Regions from separate parts of the Paenibacillus sp. y28 genome, predicted to be linked through region 1. Evidence: riboswitches for the same ligand, from Rfam matches in the RefSeq annotation. Region 1 holds a riboswitch; each other region holds the start of a gene.
The links. A riboswitch is a leader RNA that binds a small molecule or an ion and turns the genes downstream of it on or off. The one in region 1 is predicted to bind cyclic di-AMP.
Positions count from the first base shown of each region.

Region 1 (4,246 bases):
CGGCGGCTGGAAGCGCAGTCGTATCCGAAAATCGAGATTATCGCGGTTAATGACCGTTCGACGGATACGACCGGACTAAAGCTGAACGAGCTCAAAAAATGGACGGAGCAGAAGGAATCTACCGGGCTGCGGATGCGAATTATTCATATCACGTCACTGCCCAAAGGCTGGATCGGCAAAAATCACGCCTTGTATCAAGGCTATCTGCAAGCCAAAGGAAAGTATCTGCTGTTTGCCGACGCGGATGTCAACCTTCAGCCGGATGCGATTCGCGACGCTGTTGCATATATGCAGCAGCATGAGACGGACCATCTAACCCTGGCCCCGACCATCAAGACAGGAGATTGGATGCTGAAGCAATTTGTGTCGTTTTTCTTCTTTACGTTTTTTATGTTTTTCCGTCCGTGGCGGGCCAACCGGGACAAGCAGCGCCGCTTCGGCATCGGCATCGGCGCCTTTAATTTAATCCGCCGTGATGCCTATGAGCGGATTGGCACACACCGGGCCTTCGCTATGCGTCCGGACGATGATCTCCAGCTCGGCATGCAGGTGAAGCGCAGCGGGCTGCGGCAGCGGTTCCTGCTCGGGCTTGACAGCGCCGAGGTCGAATGGTATCCGAATATCAGCAAGGCGATTACAGGCCTGGAGAAAAATTTGTTCTCCGGCTTCGATTACCGGCTCGGTTATGCACTGCTGGGCATCCTTTTGCAGCTGCTCTTTTTCGTTTTTCCTTTCGCCGGCATCTGGATCGCATATTGGTTCGGAGGACCTTGGGTATCTGCCGCGTATTTGGCCAGCATCGCAATCATGCTTAGTTTATATGCCGTCTTTATCCGCAAGCTTTCCCGCAGCTCCGGCATCGAAGCGCCGTTCTTGCCGCTGGCCGCGCTGGTGATGGCATATACGTTTATCCGGGCGGTGTTCCTGACCCTGCGCAGGGGCGGCATTACCTGGAGAGGGACGTTTTATTCGCTGGAGGAGCTGAAATTTCTAAGCAAAAAATGGTAAGTGCAGAGTACAGGCCCTTCTCCGCAGCGGAGGATGGCCTGTTCTGTTTGACGGCCGAACGGCCGCTGCCCTGCAAGGAACCGAGCCGCTGGAGCTTCCTCGCTACGCATCCTGTCATTCCAGGCATCATCCCCCCGGCTGTCGCATAACCCTTGTTAAAAGTGCGGGAAAGCAGATGTAATATACCATCACAAATTTTGATACAAAACTTGACTTTTCTGAACATTCGATTTATTATAACCATACGCTTAGTTTCCGGCTGCCATACCGGAAAGCGGGGGAACCAGTTTTTTTGGGGCGAAGCATTTATTGATTTGAATGCAGGGTACCATCTACCCGAGTCCGTCAGCTAACCTCGTCAGCAGAAGATGGGTCGTTTCTTTGCTTTTACATTTAAAGTAGAGTCTGGGCCCTAACCAGGGGTCTTTTTTGCGTTTATGGACCCTTGCCGGAACTGGCCGCTGCCCCCGCGCCTCACTGCTTCACTTTGGCCTGCGAAAACCAATCCGTGAAGGGAGACGGGAAATATGTTGAAAGCCATTATTTTTGATTTTGACGGAACGATTATCGACACTGAAACGGCGTGGTACGTTGCCTTTCGGGACGCCTACAAGACGTACGACGTCGATTTGACACTGGAGATGTACTCGCAGTGTATCGGAACGAGCCTGCACACCTTTAATCCCTACGAGTATTTAATCACCGAATTAAACCTGCCGATTGACCGGGAACAATTCAAATCATTTATTCACAAGCAGCACGATCTTCTGATGGAGAAAGAACAAATCCGGCCGGGAATACGCAGCTATCTCGATCAGGCTAAAGCCGCCGGACTCAAGATCGGTCTGGCCTCCAGCTCCTCCAGAGCCTGGGTGGACAAATACTTAGCACAGCTGGATCTTGACCGCTATTTTGATTGCATTCGTACTGCAGATAACGTCCAGCGTGTGAAGCCGGACCCCGAATTGTATCTCCAAGCCCTCCAATGCCTCGGTGTTGACGCAAATGAAGCCATCGCCGTCGAAGACTCTCCCAATGGAGCCAAAGCCGCCGAAGCCGCCGGAATGGACTGCATTATTATTCCGAACGGAATTACAAAGCACCTTCCTTTCGGTAAATCGCGCTTTCGTCTTGACGCCTTAAGCGATCTGGATTTCGAGATGATGCTGGAAACCGCCGCCGGCCGGTAAAGCATCCGTTCATCGGTCCGCCGCTCCTAAGGACATGATAACGTTCAGGAGCCGGATTCGATCTGTGTTCATAGGCAGGAGAATGAGCTTTTCAAATCCAACGGAGAGCAGGCCGATATTCTTATAAAAAACAGCCGATTGAAATCAGGATTGATCTTGGATTTATTTTCAGAATATTCAGATAAATATATCAAACGGTGCACATAAGGAGTGGAATTGCAATCCGAGAGGAGAGATGACCATTGAACCCTTTATTTAAAGAACAAACTCCGAGAAAAGCTGTACACTTCGGGGCGGGAAACATCGGCAGGGGCTTTATCGGGCTGATGCTGTCCCGTTCCGGATACGAGGTTTGTTTTGTAGCCCGGAATAAAGAGCAAGTGGCGCTCCTGCAGCAGGAACAACAATATACCGTCACCCTGGCGAATGAAGCCGAAGATACCGCCATTGTCAAAAATATAACCGCCGTCCACGTTCAAAACGATGAAGCTCTCATGGAGAACATCGCCACAGCCGATTTAATTACGACTGCGGTCGGCACAGCCTCCCTGCCCCATATCGCTGAGGCTATCGCGCAGGGCATTGAACGGCGCCTGGAAGAAAATGTGCGCCCCCTGCATGTCATTGCATGCGAGAACGCGGTCGGCGGCAGCTCGCAGCTTAAAAAATGGGTATATACGTATTTGAAGCCGGAAACACATGCGGCGGCAGAGCGCTATGTCTCGTTTCCGAATACCAGTGTAGACCGGATTGTTCCGGTTCAGCCGCCGGGCGATCCGCTGACGGTTAAGGTCGAGCCGTTCTACGAGTGGATTATTCACCGGGCGGAGCTGAAAAAGGGCTTCCAGGAAATCAAAGGCGTGCGGTACGTGGACTCGCTTGAGCCGTTCGTGGAGCGGAAGCTGTTCACCGTCAATACCGGGCATTGCACTGCTGCGTACTACGGTTATCTGGCGGGGTACCAGACCATTCAACAAGCAATGAAGGATGCGCGAATTCGGGAAAAGGTCCGGCAAGTGCTGCACGAAACGGGCAGTCTGCTGGTTCATAAATATGAGTTGGATGAACAGGAGCATACCCAGTACATTCATAAAACGCTAGAGCGGTTTGCAAATCCCGGCTTAACCGACAAAATCGTCCGGGTCGGCCGCTCCCCGCTCCGCAAGCTGTCCATGAATGACCGCCTGGTTCGTCCTGCCCTTCAAGCCTGCAGATACGGTATAGAGGCGCCTCATCTGGCTTCGGCCATCGCGGCGGCCCTGCTGTTCGATTACGCCAAGGACCCGGAGGCCGTCAAGCTGCAGGCATTTCTCCGTCAGGAAGGCATCGGCCCCTTTATCACCCGCCATATGGGCATCCCTGAAGTATACCGCCTGCATAGGCAGATTACCGCCGGCTACGATAATTTAAGGCAGCGGCGGCCCCTGATCGGCACCATGTAACCGCCCGCGATCCATCCGGACTATATCCACTCATGCAGCAATTCCCCGTACATACAAGCGGGCTTGGATGAGCTGCTTTGGTTTCCGTGGAGCTATTTCCCATCTAGCTGGCCCCTGTAATGCGACGCCACACGGCGCCCTTCAAGCGGGCATACACTGCGGCCCCGCAACAAATACACCTCCCGCTCCGGCAAGCCTATTACGGCCTTCCGGGACGGGAGGTGTTTCCATTCAATATGAACTTAGCTTGCCGTTTGAACGGCTTTCTCTTCCATGTGCTTCATCCGAGCGAATGGCCTGGCCTGAGGCTGCTCATTATCTGATCAGCCTCAGGCATACACCCTATGTAATCTGAACCCAGCTCCAAGACCGGCTAATCGGCTGGCCCAGGTTATGCCTTACGCAAGCTGCGGAGCTCGTCGCAGAGCGCCTCGATTTCGCTGATGCTGAATTGGCTTCGGCTCATGACATGGTTGTGAATGTCCTTGATGTCTTCAAAGCGGCTCTCATCCAATGTTTCGGCTTTGATGGATGCAGCGGTGACGACTTTGAGCTTTGCCTTAATGTCTTCTACCATGCGGGCAATATCGGCGACACGATCCGTTA
Region 1 covers NZ_JBBBNV010000017.1:44,967-49,212, reverse strand. The annotation lists gene WBG83_RS14435 (glycosyltransferase) at 1-1,008, shown strand, start outside; cyclic di-AMP (ydaO/yuaA leader) riboswitch at 1,244-1,385, shown strand; gene WBG83_RS14430 (HAD family hydrolase) at 1,536-2,198, shown strand; gene WBG83_RS14425 (mannitol-1-phosphate 5-dehydrogenase) at 2,441-3,640, shown strand; gene WBG83_RS14420 (DUF1128 domain-containing protein) at 4,032-4,246, opposite strand, start outside.

Region 2 (4,246 bases), on a different contig from region 1:
AATCTGTTGAAAAATGCGATCGAGGCCATGAGCGGCGGCGGAGACATCCGCATTAGCTTCGAGCCTCATCCCCGGGGCCATGTCTGTATTCGTATTGAAGATAACGGCCCCGGCATCCCTCAGGAGCATTTGAACCGGCTCGGCGAGCCGTTTTTTTCCACGAAATCTGCAGGAACCGGGCTTGGTTTAATGGTTTGCTACCGGATTATTGAGGCCCATCAGGGCACCCTGACTATTTCCAGTGAAGTGAATCGAGGCACCACCGTTGAAATTATGCTTCGCATTCACCAGCCGGACGAGCTGGCTGCAGTCTGATTGGTTTCCCTCTGCGCCTTCGTGCCATTATTTATTCATATGAAAAGGCACCGTCGCGATAACGATATCCTTATGAGCAAACAAGTAGGCCCGAATGAGCAAGCTCGTCTGGTTGTGCAGAATATTTTGCCACCAGTACCGGGTAATAAACTGCGGAATCAGAATTGTAATATGATCCGTTTCGGCTGTTTTCCACTCTACCGTTTCAATAAACTTATAGAGCGGGCGCAGAATACTGCGGTAGCGGGAACGTAAGGTAATGAGCCGTACACCGGGGTTCCACTCCTCCCAGCGCTGCTCCATCTTGCGGATATCCTCCTCGTCGAAGCCCACATAAACAGCCACAACATTGTCCGTGAGCGATCGCGCGTAGCTGATGGAATGGAGCACCACACGGGTTATGCCGGCCACCGGCACTACAATGGTACTGCCTTTAATGACCGGCTTATCCTTCGCCAAATCGATTCGCAGCTGATCGGCCGTGTTGCGGTAATGAGAGCGAATCCGGTGAAATAGGAAGATGACCAGCGGCAGGAAAATAAACACCATCCACACCTGACTAAACTTGGTAAAAATAAAAATGAGCGTAATGGTCAAGGTGGTGAGCATCCCTACCGTATTCACCGCAAAACGCCCGATCCAGCCGGACGGTTTATGCTTCAGCCAACGCACCATCATACCAAGCTGGGACAACGTAAACGGAATAAACACGCCCACCGCATAGAGCGGAATCAGGTTTTCCGTATGCCCGTCAAATACGATCACGAGCAGCGCGGACAGCACACCAAGAAAAATAATGCCGTTGGAGAAGCCGAGCCGGTCCCCCCGGGCCATAAACATATTCGGCATAAATTTATCCTTTGCCAGCATATACGCCAGCAGCGGAAACGCGGAGTAAGCCGTGTTGGCGGCCAGAAATAAAATTAACGCCGTCACGCCCTGTATCCAGTAATAGATAAGGCCTCGTCCGAAGGTCGCCTCAGCGATTTGAGAAACGACCGTCTCCTTCATTTGCGGAGTGATCCCGTACCAATAAGCCAGCAGGCTGATTCCGATAAACATGATTCCAAGAATTAATCCCATCATCAGAAGGGTCTTGGCTGCATTACGCTCGGCGGGCTGCCTGAAGTTCGGAATCGCGTTCGATACCGCCTCTACGCCGGTCAGAGCGGAGCAGCCGGAGCTGAACGCCTTCAGCAGCAGAAACAGGCTGATGTTCGATACTGCAGCCCCCAGCTCCGGCACCTCCGCATGTCCCCCGCCCAGCGCGTATTTCATCGTTCCGCTTATAATCAGCACGAAAATCGAAAGGACGAACAAATAAACCGGAATCGCCAGAAAAGAAGCCGACTCTGTGATCCCGCGCAGGTTCATAAGGGTCAAGAACATGATCATCACCAGCGCGATGAGCACACGGTGGTCGTGCAGCTCGGGGAACGCGGAGGTAATCGCATCCGTTCCGGCCGAAGAGCTGACCGCTACCGTGAGAATATAATCTACCAGGAGCGAGCCGCCGGCGATTAACCCGGTTGAGGTGCCCAGATTGTCCTTGGCTACGATATAAGCTCCCCCGCCCGAGGGGTAGGAGAAAATCGTTTGCCGGTAAGACAGCACCAGAATGGTGAGCAGGCCCAGCACGGCAATCGAGATGGGGATGGAATACCACACCGCGGCAAATCCGGCCGCCATGAGCACAATCAGAATCTGCTCTGTCCCGTAGGCGACGGATGATAGGGCATCTGAGGAGAGCACCGCGAGCGCCTTCAGCTTGCTGAGCTTTTCCCCCTCCAGCTCCGTTGATTTCATCGGCCGGCCGATCAGGAATCGTTTTAATTTGTTAACCATGGCAATGCCATCCCCGCTTTCTTCGCACCAGATAAACGGCAATAAAAAAACATGCGGATATTGATCCGCATGCTTGCCCGCATGTGTTCATATCCCACTTTACGCTTACGAGGTTAGCTGTCGGATTCGGGCTGTGGCTGCCCTACGACCATGCCTTGCGGCATTGGCCGATTCACCCCATTAGCGGCTTTGACGCCGCCGGTTGGTTCCCCCGTTTTTCATAACGAAAATTCAGCTCTGTTCAAAATCCGGTGTTTACAAGAGCTAATCATAAGGGATGCCGGGTGGATCCGTAAAGCCGCGTTAATCGTCATTTGGATACAAATTTGCGAATGCAGAGCTCATTTCACGCACAAAAAAGTTTGTTTTGTTTCGTTATCGGGTATTATCCCCGATTTGCTTGATTTTGATAAAAGCGGAAAAGAAGGACGAAAGGCCAATGGAATCTAACAGCTCGGCTGCCCTGAAGCTCTGTTCGGACCGAGCGCTGCTTCGCTGCAAAAGCTATGCCTGCCAGAACCAGCAGCCCCTTTCTTTCAGAAAAAAAAGAGCGCCGCAGCGCTCTTTTTTACATGCCTTTCCGTTGTTAAACGGCAAAAATATGGTTGCCGATTTGCACAATCTGTTCACGGGACCATATCCAGGACGACGTCGCGGTTTTCGGATTGAAATAGTACAATGCCCCTTTGGACGGATCGTAGCCTCTTACGGCATCCAATGCCGCGCGATAGGCGGTTTCATCCGGCTTCAGGCGGTACTGGCCGTCATCCACGGCTGTAAATGCGCCGGGCTGTTCAATAATCCCCTGAATCGTATTCGGGAACGATAAGGCTGCCAAGCGGTTCATTACCACGGCTCCTACCGCTACCTGACCCTCATACGACTCTCCTCGGGCTTCAGCGTAAATGATGCGGGCGAGCAAATCAAGTTCATGCTGATTAACGGAAACCTTTTTGAGAATATTCCAGGTCGTTGGGCCTGTGACACCGTCGTTGGTTAACCCGTAATCGGATTGAAATTGCTTCACGGCCTCGAATGTTACCGGGCCGTAGAACGAGGTAACATTCGTGTTGAAATAGCCCAGGGTTTTCAGCCTGTATTGCAAATCGGGCACATCCGGTCCGGAATCTCCGTAACGCAATGTCGCAGGCGCGGCAGCATTGACGGCGGTTGCTGAAACACCCCACAGCATCAGCAGTGCCATCAACAGCGTCATCCAGCGTTGCTTCTTCATGTGGTATCATACCTCCTTAGTCTGTCAGCTCGCTGCGGTTGATTGTAGCACACGAAAAGTACCTGCGGAACCCATTTTTAGAATTTACATGGAATTACCATGGGAGATCATGAGATATTTATACCATATTTTAATAAATCACTTCTTGCCCTACAGAGAATAATCAATGACGGCCGAGATGGGCTATAAGCCCTTTAGAAGCCGAAATCCACGGCATTTCCCGTTGAAAATAAAGGTTGAATTGAAAGAAATGCCGTTATCGATGGCATTTTCTCAGCCCCGCATAAACGGCATTCTGCTAGTCACATTTATTATTAAAATTTATAATGGTTATGGTTCCTCCAACAGAAGCAGATAAAACGTTTAAAACGAAAGCAGTCCCATAAAGTATAAGAAAATCAGAAGGATTAAAATGGGCGCCACGTACCGCAGCAGGAACATCCAGGCCCGGTACCACCCGCCGGACAAGCCGGCCTCCTCTCCGGCACGCTTCCACATATAGCCTGTAAACAGCGTGACAACAAGACCACCCAACGGCATCATCATATACGCTGTAATAAAATCGACCCAGTCGAAATAAGTTTTGCCCCACAAGGTGAAAGAGCCGAGCACACCGCCTACCGATAATGCCGCCGGGACTCCGACCAGGAAACAAACGACGGATACGGCCACGGCCGCCTTCTGCCGGCTCCAGCCCCACGCTTCCATTGAAAATGCAACAGGCACCTCCAAGATAGAGATGGCGGAGGTTAATGCCGCTATCGCAAGCAAGGCAAAGAACAGGCCTGAGAACAAGAAGCCCAACGGCATCTGGGAGAACGCCGCGGGAAGCGCCATAAAAGCCAGGCCGAC
Region 2 covers NZ_JBBBNV010000001.1:198,125-202,370, forward strand. The annotation lists gene WBG83_RS00850 (ATP-binding protein) at 1-315, shown strand, start outside; gene WBG83_RS00855 (APC family permease) at 343-2,160, opposite strand; cyclic di-AMP (ydaO/yuaA leader) riboswitch at 2,249-2,407, opposite strand; gene sleB (spore cortex-lytic enzyme) at 2,747-3,394, opposite strand; gene WBG83_RS00865 (sodium-dependent transporter) at 3,758-4,246, opposite strand, start outside.
Region 2: linked by a shared signal. The riboswitch ahead of WBG83_RS00855 (APC family permease) and the one ahead of WBG83_RS14430 (HAD family hydrolase) in region 1 are both predicted to bind cyclic di-AMP.

Region 3 (4,246 bases), on a different contig from region 1:
CTGTTCCTCCGAACCTGATTCGGAATTTATAAGCTCAACCGGATACACCCGATTTCCGCCGCTCCAAATATCGATAAAGGTGATGTCCCGGTTCAGCATCTCATCTACAATGTGCAGCAGCATTCCCACCCGGACATTGACGACAATCAGTCCCTGATTGCCGAAGGGAAGCAGCGCTTTTTTGCTAAGCGAAATGACCTCCTCGCCGGGCTGCAGGCTGAAATCGGTATAGGTCCGGATGGCGGACCAGCCCATCTGCTGCTGCCGAACTGACTGCTCTACAAAGGCTTTATCAGGGAAATTGTCCAGCTTCTCCATCATATTGGTCGTCAGCACCAAGCCGTCCTCAGCCCGGTACAGGTAGATCGATTGAATCAACGGATTATCATTCATCATCTTGCGGATTTCCTTGGAAATCTCATAGTAAATCAGCCCGGACTCAGACTGCTGATTCCGGACAAAAAAGCTGTAAAACGCTTCGTCGCTGACAATCGCATCAAGCACCATCCGTTCAATGCCCTTCAACGACGTTTCCATCGAATGAATGACATAGCTGGAAAAAATCCGGTTCGCCTTCTCGGTTTCCTTGATGGAAACCTCGCTCATCATGGACACAAATATAAAAATGATAACGCTTACAGTAATGAGTAGAACCGGGAAGTAGGACAGCAGCAGACGGTTATACCATGTTTTTTTCATGCGCATCGTTGCTCCTCATAGATAGCTTGCCGACCCAGCAGGCCAAGTCAAAGGTAAAGCGGTTTACCTATTCATATTATATCGTGTTCCCTCGAATGTTCAACCGATATTATTTCCAGAAACAGATGCGCTAAATCAATGTATTCTCTCAGGACGGGAGATAAAATTGGAAAACGGCCGTCCCGAAGCTTCATCGCTGCAGGACTGCCGTTCCGGGTCATTCACTGGAGCCGGGCCAATATTCATTGCATGGCTGTGCCCGTCAAGGCTTTACAGCCTCCGGAAAGTCCATCATTTTCCAATCCAAGCATCATACCTGCGGCAAATCAGGAATTTGCCAGTCGATCGGCTCGCTGCCGATTTCCTGCAGATAGGCATTTGCCCTTGAATACGGGCGGCTGCCGAAAAAGCCTCTGCTGGCCGACAGCGGGCTCGGGTGAACGGAAGAAATAATAAAATGGCGGCCGGCATCAATGAGCTCCCGCTTCTGCAGCGCATGATTGCCCCATAAAATAAACACAATCGGCTTGGCCCGCCGGTTCAGGCACGCAATAATCTCATTGGTGAACATTTCCCAGCCCTTGCCCTTATGCGAATTCGCCTGGCCGGAACGGACCGTCAGGACTGTATTCAGCAGCAGCACGCCCTGCTTGGCCCAATGCACCAGGTAGCCATGGTTCGGTATTGTGCAGCCGAGATCCTGCTGCAGCTCCTTGTACATGTTGCGCAGCGAGGGCGGAATATCCACACCGGGCTTCACGGAGAAGCTCAGCCCATGCGCCTGGCCCGGGCCATGATACGGGTCTTGTCCGAGAATAACGACCTTGACATCCTCATAGGGGGTTAAGTGAAGAGCGGAATAAATATCATACATGTCCGGGTGGATGGGACCGCTCCCGTACTCTTTTTTCAAAAACTCACGCAGCTTGATGTAATAAGGCTTGGAGAACTCCGCATTGAGCAGCGGCGCCCAATCATTGTTTAAGATGGCTGTCATTCCTTCACTGTTCCTCCTGTTCCAGTCTTCTGCCGGGTTCCGAAGCAAGCTGAACGAAGGCTTATCCGCTATTGCCGTTCCGGTGTTTCTCGGGATTCCCTTTGTTCAGCCTGTGTAGTTCGATTATATCCCGAATGGGATAAAGCCGCTACCTCCGTTCGGCCTAGAGCCCGCCGCCGCTTCCCGGCTGACCGCAGCCAAATGTTTTAATTTTCAAAATATTTCATTGACTTCTCAGGTACACTCCGCTACACTAACACTACGCTTAATTTCCGGCCTTGCTCCGGAAAGCGGGGGAACCAATGTTTTTGGGGCGAATCGAGTGCTCTTCCAGGCACCGTAGGGAACCATCTTTCCCGAGTCCGTCAGCTAACCTCGTCAGCAGGAGATGGGTCAATTGAAGGAGTCTGCAATGATTGACCCGTATAGGGTCTTTTTGTGCTTTTTTTGGCCCTTGCTGGCAGAGGTGGCGATAGCCCTGCGTGTGGGGGCTCTTTGCCATTCGCTGTATTTTTGAAGAAAAGGAGGTTGAGAAGTGCCGGTTCCGCACACCCCGCATCCGTATCTGACGGCGCTCACGCGTACGAATGAACCCATGAGGAGGAATGCATAATGCCGCAGCCAAAGTACATCACGGATATTGGTAAAATTACAGCTATTCCGAGTGAAGAACGGAAGCAGCTGATGCAAATTACGGACAAATTCGTATTCCGCGTCAACGACTATTACTTGAACCTTATTCACTGGGACGACCCGGACGATCCGATTCGCAAGCTCGTTATTCCGAACAAGGGCGAGCTGCTGGAATACGGCCGCTGGGACGCTTCGGACGAGGATACAAACTATGTCGTGCCCGGCTGTCAGCACAAATACCGGACCACCGCGCTGCTCATCGTCTCGGAGGTTTGCGGCGCGTACTGCCGCTACTGCTTCCGCAAGCGCCTGTTCCGCAACGATGTGAAGGAGGCCGTGCCGGATATGGAGCCGGGTCTGGACTATATTAGCCGTCACAAGGAAATCAGCAACGTGCTCTTGACCGGCGGCGACAGCCTCATTCTCGGCACACCGAAGATACGCGCCATTCTGGAGCGGCTGCGCCAATTGGAGCATGTTAACATCATCCGCTTCGGCTCCAAGCTGCCTGTATTTAATCCGATGCGCATCTATGAGGATGAAGCGCTGCTTCAGACGATTTCCGAGTTCTCCACGGCAGAGAAGCGCATCTACATCATGGCTCATATTAACCATCCGCGGGAAATTACCGCCGAAGCCCGGCGCGCCTTCGAGGCGCTGCATCAGGCCGGCGCCGTCGTCGTAAATCAGACGCCGATTCTGAAGGGCATCAATGATGATCCCGCCGTTCTTGGCGAGCTGCTGGATAAGCTGTCAACGGCGGGCGTAACCCCGTACTACTTCTTCATTAACCGACCGGTCGCCGGGAATTGCGATTTCGTTCTGCCGCTGGAGCAGGCATACCGCATCACCGAAGAAGCCAAAGCCCTGACCTCCGGGCTCGGCAAGCGTATTCGTCTCTCGATGAGCCATACGTCCGGCAAAATCGAAATTCTCGCCATCGAGGACGGCAAAGCGTACCTGAAGTACCACCAGTCCCGCGATGGCGATTACGGCAAATTCATGGTGCTGGATTGTCCAAAAACAGCGGCATGGTTCGATGATCTGCCGGGCAGCGAGCAGTATTGGAGCAAGCCGCACAAAAAACGTGCGGACATCGTCTCCGTCAACGAGCTGGAAGATTTGAGGCCGGTCGCGGAGCATTCCCGGATAACCGGATAACCGGATGATGACATGCAGACAGCGTTTGCTGATTCATTGAAAGCAGCTTCCCTCATAAGGACGGCCATGCCCGCGTTTTCCTCGCGGCATGGCCGTGTCCTGTTATTTTTGCTGATTATTGCCCTGCACTTTGCCGTACCAGTCCTGAACCCGTTTGGTTACGGCGTCGCCGCCTGATTTTTTCCATTTGTCCACATACTCGTCGAACTTGTCGATCGGCCACTCCCCAATTACAATCTTGGTCAAATATTCCTGGTACAGCTTGTGCGACTGAATGTCCGGGTATCCCTCGTACACCGAGCTCGGCATGCCGTCTCCGGCAATTCTGCGGGCATCCTTCATCCCTACGGCGAATATATCCTTCACCATCCGGGCATCCGCTTCGGAATACAGCTGTTCAATCCGCTTATCCATCGATTCCTTCGTCGTATAGTTCAGCATCCCCAGCGCCAGCGGCTTATCGTCCGTCTGGGGCAGCAGCTTCTTCTTGCCGCCGACAACCTCATGCTGCAGCCCTTCCAGCCCGAACAGCACAAACTCTTCATTAGCCGGGTCATAAAAGAAATCCAGCAGCCTGAGCGAGTGCGGCGCCTGCTTCTCGGCCGATTTCGGAATCAGCCATTCGGCTTCGCCGATGCTTTTCTGGGTTACAAATCCGGTAAAGCCATCCACCTTGGGCAGAGGGAGACCGGCAATATAAGCCTTGGGCGCTGTTTTGCGCATCGCGTCCACCTTATCCTTCAAGGAAGCCGGGAG
Region 3 covers NZ_JBBBNV010000005.1:78,424-82,669, reverse strand. The annotation lists gene WBG83_RS06760 (helix-turn-helix domain-containing protein) at 1-699, opposite strand, end outside; gene WBG83_RS06755 (uracil-DNA glycosylase) at 1,010-1,696, opposite strand; cyclic di-AMP (ydaO/yuaA leader) riboswitch at 1,949-2,096, shown strand; gene WBG83_RS06750 (KamA family radical SAM protein) at 2,309-3,490, shown strand; gene WBG83_RS06745 (ABC transporter substrate-binding protein) at 3,593-4,246, opposite strand, start outside.
Region 3: linked by a shared signal. The riboswitch ahead of WBG83_RS06750 (KamA family radical SAM protein) and the one ahead of WBG83_RS14430 (HAD family hydrolase) in region 1 are both predicted to bind cyclic di-AMP.